2 regions of the Dyadobacter sp. HNCC25DJ184 genome follow, and region 1 is predicted to be linked to the other one. Evidence: riboswitches for the same ligand, from Rfam matches in the RefSeq annotation. Region 1 holds a riboswitch; the other holds the start of a gene.
The links. A riboswitch is a leader RNA that binds a small molecule or an ion and turns the genes downstream of it on or off. The one in region 1 is predicted to bind cobalamin.

Region 1 (8,246 bases):
GCGCATTGACAAGGCCACTTTTTCCGGTAAGGTATGCCTCCGCCGCGTCTTTCTGAAACTCAGCCCACTTCCAGCCCTTCGACCGAAACCAGGCCTCCGCCATTTTATATCCTTTAGATTTTGTCAATTTGATCGGCCCGATTTACTATCTGATATTCATTTTTTGGTAATGCAATTAACCATTAAAACCAACAGATTACAATTTCACAAGATCATTCCAGCATTTATCAATTTTGAACAAAAATCCTGCCATAGATTTTGCAACCCATCGTAAACACGCCCCTCTATTGGCAAGCTTTTATTAGAAAAATATTACAATTCCGGGTTCGTTTTTGTACATTACAGTTGAACTTCAAAATCATCAAACATTCTTCATCTCAAAATCAACCATGATTAACTTCCGCACAATTCTTTTTCATATTGCCATTTTGCTGTGTGTCAGCGCATTTATTTCCTGTAAAAAAGATCAAAACAACCAGACAGAAATCGAAACAGACTCGCTTTCAGCAAGTACTTCCGACTCCGTTTCCGGCGACTCTATTGCTGCCGAATCAGCGATTTCCATTTTCAACAGCACCCTTGATTCCGTATATCAGAACGGAGCTAAAAATGTTTTGTCTGCTTTGATCACCGGCCACGAACGGGCTCGCCAGCGAACCGGCTTTGTGGTCAATTCAATATATGATATTCCGGACAGCCTTGTCCGCAAAAAGCCGTTTCTGCTGCTTACCGATATCGACCTTGCACAATCTCCGGAAAAGATTTTTGACATGAGAGAATCCATGTTTGTGCAAATGGCGAGTCCCGCCTGTCTGCTGAATCAAAAGCTCGTAGCTGTAATGGAATATGCGGTTAATTACAGCGGCACAAAAGTGATCGTCGTGTTGGCGAACGGCACCAGTCGTATCATTGGAGCTGCATGTGATCATGTGCAGACCGACAATTTCGGGATCATCAATGAGGAACTAGCCAAAGCGATGAACACCACCCAGGAATTTGCAGATCGGTCGTCAGCAAACAAAAACTATATCAGTCAAATCGCTCAAAACCAGGCTAAACTTTCAGCCAATCAGATTCTAACCCTTAGCCCCATGCTAAAGTCCCTCGAATCAAGCGGCAAGATCGTCATCAAAAGTGCGATATATAATGCGGACGGTACTGTAAAACTGCTCGACTAACCTTCCCTCAAAAACACTCAAATCAGAACGCATGACTATATTATTAAATGCGGAAACCATGTTTCAATTGCCTTTGAGCAACCCTGTGTTGATCTTCTCACTGGTATTGTTCATTATCCTTTTCGTCCCCATTCTTTTAAATAAAATCGGAGTTCCATATGTGATCGGGCTTATACTAGCCGGCGTTGTCATCGGCGAACATGGGCTGAATCTTTTGCGGCGTGACAGTAGTATTGTGCTTTTCGGAACGGTGGGCCTGATCTATATCATGTTTCTGGCAGCCCTGGAAATTGATATGAAAGAGTTCAAAAAGAACAGTAAAAACAGCTTTATATACGGGCTGTTCACTTTTTCATTTCCGATGCTAGTCGCTTCGCCCGCAGCATATTATATACTTGATTTCCCATTGATCACCAGTGTGCTGTTCGGAAGTATGCTCGCTTCTCATACGTTGATCGCCTATCCCGTTGCGGCGCGATATAACGTGCATAAAACAAAAGCAGCGACTATAGCAGTTGGCGGGACAATCATCACCGATATCCTTTCACTTTTGGTACTGGCTGTTATTGCCCGTATGAGTCAGGGGGAAATCAATCAGGCTTTCTGGATACAGCTCGGGGTTTCCGTTGTGGTTTTTGCACTGATCGTCTGGTTTGTTTTTCCAATTATCGCGAGATGGTTTTTCAAGCGGTTTGATGACAACATATCCCAATATATTTTCGTGCTGGCATTGGTGTTCCTTGGCGCATTTTTGGCAGAACTAGCTGGAATTGAGGGTATTATTGGTGCATTTTTAGCTGGACTGGCATTAAACCGATTAATCCCGCACCATTCTCCGTTAATGAACCGAATCGATTTCGTGGGCAATGCGCTTTTCATTCCTTTCTTCCTGATTGGTGTAGGTATGTTGGTGGATTTAAAGGTACTTTTCAAAAGCGCCGAAGCATTAAAAGTGGCTGGAATTATGACTTTGGCGGCTTTGATATCCAAATATATCGCTGCCTGGATCGGACAAAAGACTTTTAGCTTGAACAAAAACGAGCGAAATCTGATGTTCGGATTAAGTTCAGCGCGGGCCGCTGCTACCTTGGCCACAGTTTTGGTAGGATATAATATCATTTTAGGGCAAAACGAAATGGGTGAGCCGATCCGCCTGCTCAACGAAGACGTCCTGAATGGCTGTCTTATCATGATTTTAATTACCTGTTCCATTGCATCCTTTGCAACCGGACAAGCTTCTGCGAAGTTGGCACAGGAGCAGGAGGATGGTGACCGTGAGGCAAGTAATACCGATTCCAGAAATACGCTCATTGCTGCATCGAAAGAATCTACCATCGATTCGATGATTGAGCTGACATTGTTGATGCATCCCAAAAAAATGGACAGCAACGTCTTTGCACTGTCAGTAATCAGTTCCGATACACTGGATCGCGAAAGCGAGGAGCGGCGTCTCAAAACTTATCAGAATAAGATGGTGAGTATTGCCGCGGCCACGGACGTAATTCTGACCCCTCTGATTCGATATGATGTCAATTTTGTTTCCGGAATCCAGCACACACTGGAAGAAAAAAGGATCCATGAAGTGGTGCTTGGGCAAGATTCTCATGAATTATCCGGACTCTCGGCGACAGGAATTAAATCTCAGAAATTGCTCGATAAATGTCCTCAGATCGTATACCTGATTCATGGTATGCAGCCCTTGAATACAGTTCGTAACATGACCGTCGTGTGCTCAGATAAGTTGGAATACGAGCCTTCCTTCCAGATTTTGATGGAACGTGTAATAACAATTTCTAAACAACTTGATTCAGATATTCATTTTTTCAGCACAAAAAATACGTTAAAAACAATTAATCAATATCAGCAGGACAATAAGGGGCCGGATGCAAAATATACCGTTTTCAACAATTGGAGCGATTTTCTGATCTTGTCTCGCGAGGTGCAGAAGGAAGATTTGTTCATTGTCATTTCAGCGCGCCCGGGGAACGTTAGCTTCCATCCCAAACTCAACGACGTACCACGTCACCTGGCCAAATATTTTGATCGCTATAACTATTTACTGATATACCCAGAACTTCAGTCCGAGTTTTCATCAAGCCCAATCAATGAATTTGAAAGAACCGGCGAGCTTTTTCAACAGGGAATCAGCCAGCTGGAAAAAACAGGTGGGAAGCTGAAGAATATCTGGAGGCCGGGGAATTGATTATTAAGGACAATGGAGGAAAGGGAAGAAGGGGGGAAGGGGCGCCAGAGCCATTTTTCATCTCTTCGGGATTTCGCCAAATGATATAGCCTATAATTTGTCAATTACTCGATTTGAAAAAGCCTGAAAGGTCGATATGATTATTTCAATACATGTAAAACTAACCCCTGAGAACTGAAACCTAACACCTAAACAATTACCTTTGCCCCATGGCCGTAAAACTGTTTTTACGTTAAAAGGGAATACCGGTGAAAATCCGGAACAGTCTCCGCTGCTGTAACTCCTTTAAAAATGACTGACTATATATGCCACTGTTGAAAAAATGGGAAGGCTGTCAGCCACGGGAGAAGTCAGAAGACCTGCCTGCAAACACTTTAATCATTGCTTTCGGAGGAAAGGCGACTGAAATTTATGATCTTACAAGAATCACGGTCGAATAACGGCCAGAATGCTCATTTTCGAAAAGTGGCATCAGGTTTTGTCATTGCCATATTCCTGATATCTTCGATTCTGGCCGGATGCCAGTCACAAACTAAATCCCAAAATCCGGAAGAAAAAACCACGGATTTTTACAAAGAACAGGTTAAAATAACGCACGCTAAAGGATTCACTGTCAAATATTTTGACAAATATAAACTGGTGGATATTATCAACCCTTTCGCCAAATCTGCTGATACAGTCAAGTATATATTGCTCGAACGGGGAACTGAACGGCCGGCAGGGTATACAGGTCGCCAATTGATCGAGATTCCGATTCGAAGTATGATCGCCATGTCATCGATGCATATCGGAATGTTAAAATTTCTGGAAGCAGAAAATATCCTCACCGGATTGGGAGATCTTCAATATGTATATTCCCCTACCGTTGTGAATCTGATCAAAGAAGGGAAAATTGCGGGAATTGGTAAAAACAACGGTATCAATCAGGAAAAACTGATATCCCTGCATCCCGATCTGTTTATGGTAATGGGAAGTCCGGGTGCTCAAAAGGAAAATTATCCCGTATTGAAACAAGCGGAAATACCGGTGCTCTCCAATTCTGAATGGGGCGAATCCACTCCACTTGCACGAGCCGAATGGGTGAAACTGATGGCTGTTTTGCTTAACAAAGAAGAACTTGTCAACACAAAATTCGCAAAAATAGAGACCGAATATCAGAAGCTTCAAAAACTCGCTGCTCAGTCAAAATCAAAACCTACAATATTATCTGGTCTGAACACTAAAGACACTTGGTATCTGCCTTCGGGACAAAACTACATGACTGCCTTTTTTATCGATTCCGGAGGAGCTTATCCATGGACAAAAGAGACCGGGACCGGCAGTTTTTCTCTCAATTTTGAAGCCATTTATCCATATGCACTGACCGCCGACGCATGGTTAAATGTGGGTTTTAACCCGATGGATACCAGGCACAGTATTCTCCAGATGGATTCTCGCTACAGCGATTTCAAGGCTTTCAAGAGCGGGAGTATTTATAGCTACAATAACAAAGTGAATGCCGCCGGATCCAACGATTTTTTCGAATCAGGCATGATGGAGCCGGAAGTAGTTTTGGCGGATCTGATAAAAATTCTTCACCCTGATCTTCTGCCAGACCACCAGCTCGTATATTATAAACAGATCCGATAGGCTCCACGATTTTGACCCAAGTCATGCAACGAAATGGTATTTTTCATCAACTCCAGCTCCTTATCTTATTGATATTGGCGCTGTTATGCTTTGGTGCGGATATTCTGACGGGCTCCGTCGGCATTCCTGTGAAGGATGTGTTTTCGATCATTTTCGCGGGAGATCATACTAACACTGCATGGACTTTGATCATTGAAAAAATCAGAATTCCAAAAGCCATTACAGCCGTTTTGGCAGGAAGCGCATTATCTGTTAGCGGGCTGCAGATGCAGACATTATTCAGAAATCCGTTGGCTGGTCCTTCCGAACTGGGGATCACCGCCGGAGCTGCTTTAGGCGTGGCCGTGATTATGTTGGGAGGAGCGAGCTCAGGGATATTCACGATCCGGGAATTGGGTATTTCTGGAAGTTGGCTGGTCATATTAATGGCTTCCTGTGGTTCAGCTGGCGTATTGATGGTTATTCTATTGATATCGAGACGTGTTCGTGACAATGTCATCTTACTAATTGTCGGCATTATGGTCGGCGCCATTACGTTGTCAATTGTGAGTATATGGCAATATTTCAGCGCACCCGAACAGCTCCAGGAGTATATTATGTGGACTTTCGGCTCTCTGGGCGGCGTTTCTGGCGAACAATTATATGTCCTTGTATTGATCGTTTTGCTGGGTTTGATACTGTCTTTTGCTGCTTCCAAATCTTTGAATGCGTTGCTTTTAGGAGAGAATTATGCTCGAACAATGGGGCTATCTATCAGAAAATCAAGACTGCTGATTTTGTTTAGCACTAGCATATTGACCGGAAGTATTACGGCATTTTGTGGCCCAATCGGTTTTATCGGAATCGCAGTTCCGCATTTGGCCAGAACTATATTAAAATCTTCGGATCATAAAATACTGATTCCAGGGTGCTGTTTACTGGCTGTCTCTTTGATGCTGATATGTGATATTTTATCTCAATCGGCAGGAGAAACTTCGGTATTGCCTATCAATGTCATCACATCGCTAATCGGTGCACCTGTTGTGATTTGGGTTATCGTTCGCCTCCAACGCCTGAAACAAAGTTAGCCATGAACGGAGACACGGCATTATTAACGACATATGGACTTTCGATAGGATATCGCCATACCGACGCAAAACGCGATTGGGTTATCAAGGATTTGAATTTGAGCATTTCCAAAGGACAGCTAATATGTTTGCTCGGGCCCAATGGAGCCGGAAAATCAACGTTGATGCGGACGTTATCAGGACTTCAAAACCCTCTTTCCGGGGAAGTAAAAATCTGTGGAAGGTCCGTGTCGGACACCAGGCCAGATGAGCTTGCGCTGAGACTGAGTATGGTATTAACTGACCGGATCGACGCCCCAAATATGTCTGCGGGCGAACTTATTGCATTGGGACGTACACCACACACAGGCTGGCTGGGCAGGTTAAGCAATTTGGATCAGGAAAAAATCAATGAAGCAATAAGACTAACCGGCGTCGAATCATACATCCATCGAAAGATCCATCAACTCAGCGACGGCGAAAGACAAAAAATCATGCTGGCGCGTGCTTTGGCGCAGGATACCGACCTGATCTTAATGGACGAGCCTACCTCTCATCTGGATGTACCCAATCGTGTTGAAATGATGCAATTGCTTCATGAAATGGCTCAGAAAACAGGAAAAGGCATTTTGATATCCACTCACGAACTCGATCTTGCTCTTCAAATTGCGGATCAAATTTGGCTTATTGATCCGCAAATGAGGCTTTTACATGGCATGCCGGAAGATATGGTTCTGAATGGAGCTTTTGAACAGTCGTTTTCGAGACAAAGTCATTCAAACATTGATCTCTATTTTGATAAAAATACAGGCAGTTTCAATATCCGTCCGAAAACTGCTAAATATAAAATTGGAATCTCCGGCGACCAATCACTTCAATACTGGACCAGTCGCGCTTTGGCCAAATCTTTAATAAAAACGGTTCAAAATAAAGGACTTAAACATGCTATCCATATCAACGAAATATCCGGAATGCCGCGGTGGGTGTTGGATTGGGATGGTGAGAAAAGTGAATATAGTTCGTTGGAATCGTTGGTAGTGATTGTTACGCAGAAATTCAATGAGGCTACGATTCGCTGCTCCTGAGTCCCCATATGCTCTTTTCCCTATATCCCCCATCAAGCTGGCCAATCTAGAAACCTGCTCACAACGCATGCTCTTCTCCTCTAAATTTCTTAAAATTGAGCTAGAATTCATCTAATAGCCATCATCAGATCTCCAAAATGATATTGTTGATCCCCGTTTCTTTTTTGCTCTGCATATTCAATCTGCACTATACATTTCATTTTAAGTCCTTTAGGGAATCCATTATTGCTTCCGGCGTATGCCACCTGCTTTTTGTCGGGGTTAGCACTGAAATTCTTAGCCTTTTCAATTGCATCACTACCTCGGGAATAGTTTTAAGTTGGCTTATTCTTACATTCTCGATGGCTGGTTGGAGTTGGAGAATCAGCAAATCTGAAGGAAGTGCGGTTCGTAATTTTCTACCTTCTTTGGCCTCAGCTTTGCGTCTGTTTTTTGGAAAACTGGGCCTTCTCACATCAGTAGTAATCTTTTCCATTCTGATAATCAGTCTGATTGTCGCGATAGGAGCCACGCCAAACAATCTCGACTCGCTTTGTTATCATTTGAGCAGGTTGGGATATTGGATTCAAAATAAAAATGTGGATCATTACGCATCCCATATCGAACGATCCATTTCATTCAGTCCGCTCTCGGAATATGTTCATTTGCACACGTTTCTGCTAAACGGAAATGAACGTTTTGTCCAGTCGCTGCAGTGGACTTCCATGGTCGGTATATTGATGCTCGTTTCGCTGATTACAGAGTATTTTTCCACCAATGTAAAAGCTTTGCGTTTGGCCATCGTTTCCGCGACCTGCCTTCCGATTGCCATTCTTGAATCGATGACCACGCAAAACGATCTGGTGGTTTCCTTTTTCATCATTGCATCGGTTTGGTATATCTTTCAGTATATAAGGAACGGCAGCGTTGTTTCACTTCTATTTTTAACGTTTACGGTCGCCCTCGGCATCATGACGAAAGCAGTATATGTTTTCTATGCTTCCCCATTTGCCATTTTATTGATTGTCCATTTGATCAAAACAACTCGCTGGAAAGTGCTGCTCAGCCTTGGATTCGCAGTTTTTGTTTTAACGCTGGCACTTAATTCTCCTTTTTGGTATCGAAC
Region 2 (8,246 bases), on a different contig from region 1:
CCATAGCCTGATAAAGCCGGTCAGCGATCAGGTGATTGAGTGTCGCGCTGCCATGACCATCATTTTTGCCAACTACGCGCTCCTTTTCTGGAATTTTAGCGATGCCGTCGTTGAGCGTAATAACGCTTACTCCGTTGCTTTTCAGATAGTTTTCCACAGGTTTAGTATACCCCGCACTTTTGTCCAATTGGAATAAAAATGGAATAAACACGGTATACATTTTCGCCTTAGTACTGTCTTTGTAAGCAACAATTTCGGACATATCCCGAAGGTGTGCGTTTAACACCGTTGTGTCGGTGTATGCAGTTTGAACAAACTTTTCAAATGTACTGAAACCTGTGTGAGGTAATTGCCAGTAGATGAAGTTTGGTAGATAAAAATGCCTTACGATCGTCGCCGATATGCCTTTCAAATCTGCATATGGCTCCGCACCGGAAAGAGATAATCCCTTTTCACGCCCCACTCTTTCCACGTCATTTGGGAAATATTGCAGTACAATGATATCCGGCTTTACAGGAAACTCTTTTAAACGTTTAGCCTCGTCGCGTGTATCAGCCCCGGAAACTCCAAGATTATATACTTCAAATTTATCCTTCCCCAGCTTTTCTTCCAGTATATTAGAAAATCTATCGTTTACGTCTTCCAGTCCATGACCAGCAGCGAAAGAATCTCCTACGACCAAAACTTTGGTTTTCCCGGATTGCTTTTCAACTTCCTTATCATGATATCCCAGAGCATTTACAGGATTCCAGTATTTTTCCCACCAAATCTGCGACGCCTTTGAAAGAACACCTTCGTGGCTTTGCGGGACATACATAAATATGATTTCCAGGAAAATAAGCGTAACGATCAATGGAACTGTGATAGTGACAATGTTCGCCACCAATCCTTTTGCCTTTGATTTGACAACGCCATAATAGAATATCCGCAGGATTTCGATCACCAGCAGCAGCCAGAAGGCTACCTTGGTCAACCTTATATACCAACTATCGCTCTGTGGAAAACCGGGATAATCGAACTTAACATGATATCGTTCGGGATAAAAAAGGAAAACGAAGATGAGCGCCAGAAACACTAATCTTACAATACTGGAAACAATTTTTGACGCCATACTTAATTCGATTTTTAATTCACACAGATTTTAGTCCAAGACAAACTCTTCCTTCCAGTTGTCTTTTTCCATCCATTCCGGTTGTTTTTTCTTATCGAAAATGTAGTTACCTACCACCAGATAATCCATTTCAGTGCGCATAAAACAACGATAAGCATCATTTGGAGTGCAAACGATAGGCTCCCCACGAACATTGAAGCTGGTGTTTACTACAACCGCATATCCTGTCAGCTCCTTGAAAGCATTAATTAGCTCCCAATACTTCGGATTTGTCTCTTTGTGAACCGTTTGTATCCTCGCAGAATAATCAATATGCGTAATCGAAGGCAGATCGGACCTTTGGAAATACAGTTTTTCTCTTAAATCCAATGAACTATAATTTTCCGGTACCGGTAACCTTCTGCTCTCCGCAACCGGATGAACCAGCAACATATAAGGCGAAATGCCGTCGTAATCAAAATATTCAGCACTGTGTTCTGCCATAACAGACGGAGCAAAAGGTCTGAATGACTCTCTGTATTTAATTTTAAGATTCAGTTTTTTCTGCATTTCAGCGTTCCTTGGATCGCCCAAAATGCTTCTTCCTCCTAATGCACGAGGACCAAATTCCATTCGTCCCTGAATCCAGCCGACTACATTACCCTCAGCCAATAATTTCGCCGCGTCTTTCGACAAATCTTTGAAATTATCGTATTGAGTATAAACGGCTTTGTATTTTTTTGCAGTCAATTCAACTTCCAGATCAGAGAAAGTCGGGCCTAAATAAGACCCACGCATTGCATCGGCTGTCCAGGTTACTTTACGCTCCTGACCGAAGAATATATGATATGCTGCCTGAGCCGCACCCAAAGCGCCCCCGGCATCACCTGCAGCCGGTTGAATAAAGATATCTTTGAAAATACCCGCCTTCTGAAGTTTACCGTTTGACACGCAATTAAGCGCAACGCCACCGGCCATACACAGGTAGTCAGCACCCGTAATTTTTTTCGCCTCGCGAGCCATTCGAAGAACAGCCTCTTCTGTAATATTTTGGATAGCGAGCCCAAGATTACAGTGAATCGCCTCAAGCGCATCTTCAGGTTTTCTGGTTTTGAAACCAAATAATGCCTCCCATTTGTGCTCATTCACCATCTTTAGCCCTGTAGCATAATCAAAATATTCCTGATCGAGCCAAACAGAACCATCTTCCTTAAGTTCTACGAGTTCACTTAAAATAATATCCTCGTATTTTCTAATATCAGGTGAGGTAGGATCTCCATATGGAGCCAGCCCCATCAGCTTGTATTCCCCCGAATTCACGCGGAATCCAAGAAAATAGGTGAATGCAGAATATAGAAGTCCTAATGAGTGAGGAAAACGAAGTTCTTTCAGAATACTGATATCCTTTCCTTCCCCAAGGCATATTGAGGCTGTCGCCCACTCACCTACTCCGTCGATGGTCAATATCGCTGACTTTTCAAACGGAGACGGATAATACGCACTGGCAGCATGTGAAAGGTGATGTTCCGGAAAAAGCATTTTTACTTTTTTCTTCTTATCGTATCCCAGCTTCTCCAATTCCTCGTTGATCAGCCTTTTCAGAAACATTTTTTCCTTGATCCAAACAGGCATCGCCGTCAGGAACGACCGGATGCCTTTGGGTGCAAAAGCATAGTATGTTTCCAGTAGTCTTTCGAATTTGAGTAATGGTTTGTCATAAAAAACAATCGCATCTAACTCATTGATTGTCAGACCACCATATTCCAGGCAAAATTTTACAGCATTGGATGGAAAGCCAGGATCGTGTTTTTTCCTGGTAAATCGCTCTTCCTGAGCAGCGGCCACAATTTCACCATTATCAATTAATGCTGCGGCAGAATCGTGGTAAAAGGCAGATATACCTAAAATCTTCATTAATGGAAATTTATTTTTCAACGTGCCAAACTACTGCTTCGACACTTATCCAATTTTATTTTACAAGAAGCTGCGGTCCTAATCGTAGCTTCCCGATTTCTCATTTTTTGGAATGGCTTGCAAATATCCTAAACTAATTGTCAAATCACCTAACCAATTGGCAAATCGAGCAAATATTTTACTTATCGTACTGTCTGTCAGGCTCCGTCTCAATGTCAGTCGAAGCCGGTAATCAAAACAAGTTTTAGCAATTTTTAATGATACTGCGGGTGATTTTCTTCCGAGAGACGAGTTGATACGTAGATTTAGGGGTTTCGTTTCCTAGTTGGGGAGGATTTAATTATAGATTGCAGATTTCAATCTGGCGAAATCATCAGTAAATGATCTTGGTGGGCTTATGATCCTCGTCCAGCGCCACAAACGTAAACATTCCTGAAACTGCCTTTTCGCGTCCTTCATGGTACATCTGCTCAACAAATATGTCCACACGGACCTTCATGCTTGTATTGCCGACGTGTTCTACTTTTCCTACCAGTTCGATAATCGTCCCTGCAGGAATAGCGTGCGTGAAATCGATCCGATCGGAAGAAACAGTTACACATCTTAACCGGGAAAATCTGGTCGCGGCAATAAATGCAACCTCGTCCATCATAGACAATGCAGTTCCGCCGAAAAGTGTATCGTAATGATTGGTATTGTTGGGAAAAACGGTCTTAAATACCCTTGTTATGGATTCTTGTATTCTTTCTTCCAATGTCATAGTTAGAGTGATTAAAGCTTCGGTTAAAGTTATGATTTGTTTTAACACAAAATACCCAACTGAAACCAAATGGAATTTGATATTATCCCGCCGAATATAAGTTCGTCAGTTCGGGATTAAAACGCAATATCGCCCTTTTTTGCTTCAGGAAGGCTCTTTAAACAGGATTTCAGGAGCGCAACCCAATTTTCCGAATTTCTATTTTGATCCAAAATGAACACTTGCACATTTTTTCAGAGCTGGTAGTCAGATTCTCATATATTTTTTGGGCGAGAAACCTGATCATATGCCTAACGAAAATTCGAGTATACTATGTTGATGGATTGCTAAATGTGAACGAAGAAAGCAGTTCAATGAAAATATCCATTGGTCACCCGGTTCAGTTAATCCAGCTGCACGCGGCCTGATTCTTCTGGCCAAAGTTCAGTTCTTCCGATAAAAAAACTCCGGCAAAAATCGGTTTTGCCGGAGTGCAAACATCTATTTCTAATTTATATTTCGACTGTTATCGATTCTCTTAATTGATTCGCCGCTGAAATCATATTCCTTAACGCAGCTTCAGTTTCCGGCCATTTTCTGGTCTTCAGACCACAATCTGGATTTACCCAAAGGTTACGTGCAGGAATCACTTTTAAAGCACTTTCCAACAATGCCCTTATTTCCTCGACCGTTGGAACGCGTGGAGAGTGAATATCATATACCCCCGGCCCTATTTCGTTCGGGTAGTTGTAGTTGGCGAAAGCACCCAGCAACTCCATTTGCGATCTCGAGGTTTCAATCGTGATCACATCTGCATCCATCGCCGCGATGGAATCGATGATATCATTGAATTCGGAATAGCACATATGGGTATGAATCTGTGTCCGGTCGGCTACTCCGGCAGCGCTTAAGCGAAACGCGTCAACCGCCCACTTCAGATATGCCTTCCATTCCGATTTCCGTAATGGTAATCCCTCGCGGATCGCTGGCTCATCAATTTGAATCACTTTGATTCCCGCTTTTTCCAGATCAACGACTTCATCACGAATCGCAACAGCAATCTGGAATGTGGTATCTTTTCTTGGCTGATCGTCACGCACAAAAGACCATTGCAATATTGTGACCGGCCCGGTGAGCATTCCTTTTACCAATTTATCAGTGTTTGCCTGCGCAAAAGCAGACCAGCGAACGGTCATAGGTTTTAATCGCTCCACATCACCAAATATAATCGGCGGCTTCACGCAACGGCTACCATAACTTTGCACCCATCCATTTTGAGTAAATACAAAACCAGATAAGTTTTCGCCAAAATATTCAACCATATCATTGCGCTCAAACTCTCCGTGAACCAACACATCAATATCCAGATCTTCCTGCCAGCGAAGCGATTTCACAATCTCCTCCTCAATTCTGCTTTCATACTCACTTTGACCTAAAACCCCTTTTTTCAAACTGGCACGTAGCTGCCGCACTTCATCTGTCTGAGGAAAAGATCCGATGGTTGTTGAAGGAAAAAGCGGCAACTGAAGCTTTTCAAGCTGAATTTGCTGACGAACCGGAAACTCATGCTCTCTTTCAAAATCGCTCGGTTGAACTGACGCAACACGCGATTTTACAGCAGGTTTATGAATTAAAATGGAAGACTTCCGACTTTCGATTGCGTCCTGATTTGATATAAATAAATCATTGTTCAGATGACCTTTACCTGCCAATTTTGAAAGTGCTACCACCTCAGTCAGCTTCTGTTTCGCAAACGCCATCCAGTTTTTGATCTCCGGAGTAAGAACCGAAGAATCTTTTTCCAGATCAAGGTCATGAGGTGAATGCAGAAGAGATGATGATGGTGCTACTATTACTCGCTTTTCTCCCAAAACTCCAGCCGCAAGTTCGATATGCTGCAAAGATTTACGGAAGTTATTTTTCCAGATATTCCGGCCATCTACAACACCTACCGACAGCAGTTTGCCAGAATTGACAAAATCAGCATTTCTCAGAATGGCAGGTAACGTTTCCGGCCCACGAGTTACATCAATATGCAACGCCGCGACTGGCAAACCTACCGCCGTGGAAAGGTTATCGGCCAGCTCCCCAAAATAACTGGCTACCAATATCTTCAACTGGGGAACTGCCTCCTGAATTTGGGCATAACTGCTTTCCAAAGCCAGCTTTTCTCTGTCCGTCAAATCCAAAACCAGACATGGCTCATCCAACTGCACCCAAAGCGCGCCACGTTGCGAAAGCTCTTTCAGAATATCAATGTATACGGGAAGCAGGCTGTCCAACAGATCAATTCTGTCAAAACCTTCCTCTTTTTCTTTACCTAAAAGCAGATAAGTAACTGGTCCGATCAAAACCGGCTTGGTCAATACCCCTTTTTGCCGAGCGTCTTCAAATTCAAGGATAACCTTATCTGAATATCTCTTAAACGCTTGTCCCTGAACAAATTCAGGAACGATATAGTGGTAATTGGTATCAAACCATTTAGTCATTTCCATAGCCTTGATATCCAGCCCCTCCCGCTGAACACCGCGCGCCATTGCAAAGTAAAGATCCAGTTCGCGATTAGACTTACCATCAATCAACTGATGATATCTCTCTGGAATCGCACCCACCATCAGCGACATATCCAGCACCTGATCATATAACGAAAAATCGTTTGAAGGGATCAGATCAATTCCTTCCTGCTGCTGAAGCTCCCAATTGCGGTGACGAATCACACGCGCTGTTTCATATAACGCTTCTTTACTGATTTTGCCAGCCCAAAACTGTTCACTGGCTTTTTTCAACTCTCTCTGGCTCCCCACCCGTGGGTAACCCAAAATTTGTGATAACATAAGATTGTGTTTTAACTGATAAAAAATACAACCCTTGGAAACACCCAACCCGTCCTTTCTGAATTTTGAATTGGTGAATGCGTGCATGCACGCAAGACCACATCTTGTTCAAATAAGTACTATTAATGGACTGTCTTGCTCCCGAACTGAAGCGAGCCAGATAGCATGAATATATGCAAATAATATCCATGCGTTTTGACCAATAAAATTTGTAAAATCAATACTTGACATTACCCCGCTCGTGAGGGTGAGGCCATTGAGGATAGAGGCAAGTCTCCTGACTTGTACCATTTTTACCGCCCTTCTCGCTAAAAGCAATGGGACACGAGGGTAAAAACTTTGCCGGTATATGACGGCTAGGCACTTACAGTAGCACGACTGTCCGTGAGTTTCACACGGTTCCTTTTTAATTTCTGCTTTGGATGAGGGCTCCAAGCCAAAAACCACTACCCCGATTGACGGGTGTTCTCAAAGAACAGTACAAAGGTAACAGTCTACAAAGAGACTTGACTAACTAGATCTGATTTAAGTGGAGACGGGCAGAAAACTATTCCCAAAGAGATAGAATATCTTTTTTGAGGTAAAATATTCACCGAAAAAAATTGACCTGCTAATGACGAACACGCCAACTCGTCAGTCTCAACCCCGATATAGTTTTTTTTGAATCTACACCACCCTTGTAGTTCAGAGAATGGCTACGACAAAGAATTCAATTCATCAAACACACTACTTAAGGCCTCGTCTTCAACCTCAACCTGTCGATGAGCCGACCCCTATCCATGACACTGAATATCCTCTTTATTCTTTTACTCGTCACCTCCACTACAATCTGCATCTTACTGGTAAAGCTATTCAATTTGGATATCGCCTTACCGACAGGCAACCGCGTGGGATGCATTGATGGTTTGCGTGGCTACCTTGCCCTAATGGTTGCCGGGACACATTACTTCAATTTCTATTTCTGGACTTCCACCGGGGAATGGACGCGAAGATCAATATTCATTGATAATTTCGGAACAGTGGCGGTGGAAGTTTTTTTCATGATCACAGGATATCTGTTTGTAACAAAAATTTTGCAGCACGCAGAACGAAACAGGAGAATAAATTGGCGAGACTTCTACCTATCAAGATTTTTCAGAATATCACCTTTGTATTTTTTTGTACTTTCTGCTACGGTTATATTTACCATGCTCAAAAGCGACTGGCGTTTGCTGGTTTCAAAAAGAACCTTCTTGAAAGAACTTTCTGACTGTGTAGTATCTATTGGACCAACCATAAACGGGGATCCCCATGCAACTTTGATCACAGCCGGGGTTACATGGACATTAAGATATGAATGGGCTTTCTACCTGTCTCTACCGATTGTTTCACTCTTCATCAAATCAAGGACTGCGATCGTGTTAGTTATTTTAGGGATAATAAGTTATGCCTTAAAAATGGAGGTCCAGGGTTTCGGTGCAATATTTCTGATTCTTTTTATTCTCGGTGGAGTTATTGCTTCTTTAACCAAAAGATATCATCACATTCTCAAGCCTGTTATGGTCTCAAATCAAATGAGTATAGTGTCCACACTTTCATTTTTTATTGCATTACTATCTTTGAATCAAACCTTCAGACCGATCGGTGAGCTCTCGGTGATATTGTTTTTTCTTCCCATTGTGTTTGGCAA

Region 2: linked by a shared signal. The riboswitch ahead of metE (5-methyltetrahydropteroyltriglutamate--homocysteine S-methyltransferase) and the one ahead of AC1XUD_RS21045 (ABC transporter substrate-binding protein) in region 1 are both predicted to bind cobalamin.

The regions. Positions count from the first base shown of each region.
Region 1 is NZ_JBXHAQ010000015.1:145,389-153,634, reverse strand. It holds gene AC1XUD_RS21060 (ligase-associated DNA damage response DEXH box helicase) at 1-103, opposite strand, end outside; gene AC1XUD_RS21055 (carbonic anhydrase) at 390-1,178, shown strand; gene AC1XUD_RS21050 (cation:proton antiporter) at 1,210-3,381, shown strand; cobalamin riboswitch at 3,575-3,762, shown strand; gene AC1XUD_RS21045 (ABC transporter substrate-binding protein) at 3,793-5,010, shown strand; gene AC1XUD_RS21040 (iron chelate uptake ABC transporter family permease subunit) at 5,034-6,077, shown strand; gene AC1XUD_RS21035 (ABC transporter ATP-binding protein) at 6,080-7,141, shown strand; gene AC1XUD_RS21030 (ArnT family glycosyltransferase) at 7,279-8,246, shown strand, end outside.
Region 2 is NZ_JBXHAQ010000007.1:20,049-28,294, forward strand. It holds gene AC1XUD_RS12175 (SGNH/GDSL hydrolase family protein) at 1-1,111, opposite strand, end outside; gene AC1XUD_RS12180 (carbamoyltransferase family protein) at 1,142-3,004, opposite strand; gene AC1XUD_RS12185 (acyl-CoA thioesterase) at 3,378-3,764, opposite strand; gene metE (5-methyltetrahydropteroyltriglutamate--homocysteine S-methyltransferase) at 4,256-6,577, opposite strand; cobalamin riboswitch at 6,828-7,040, opposite strand; gene AC1XUD_RS12195 (acyltransferase family protein) at 7,339-8,246, shown strand, end outside.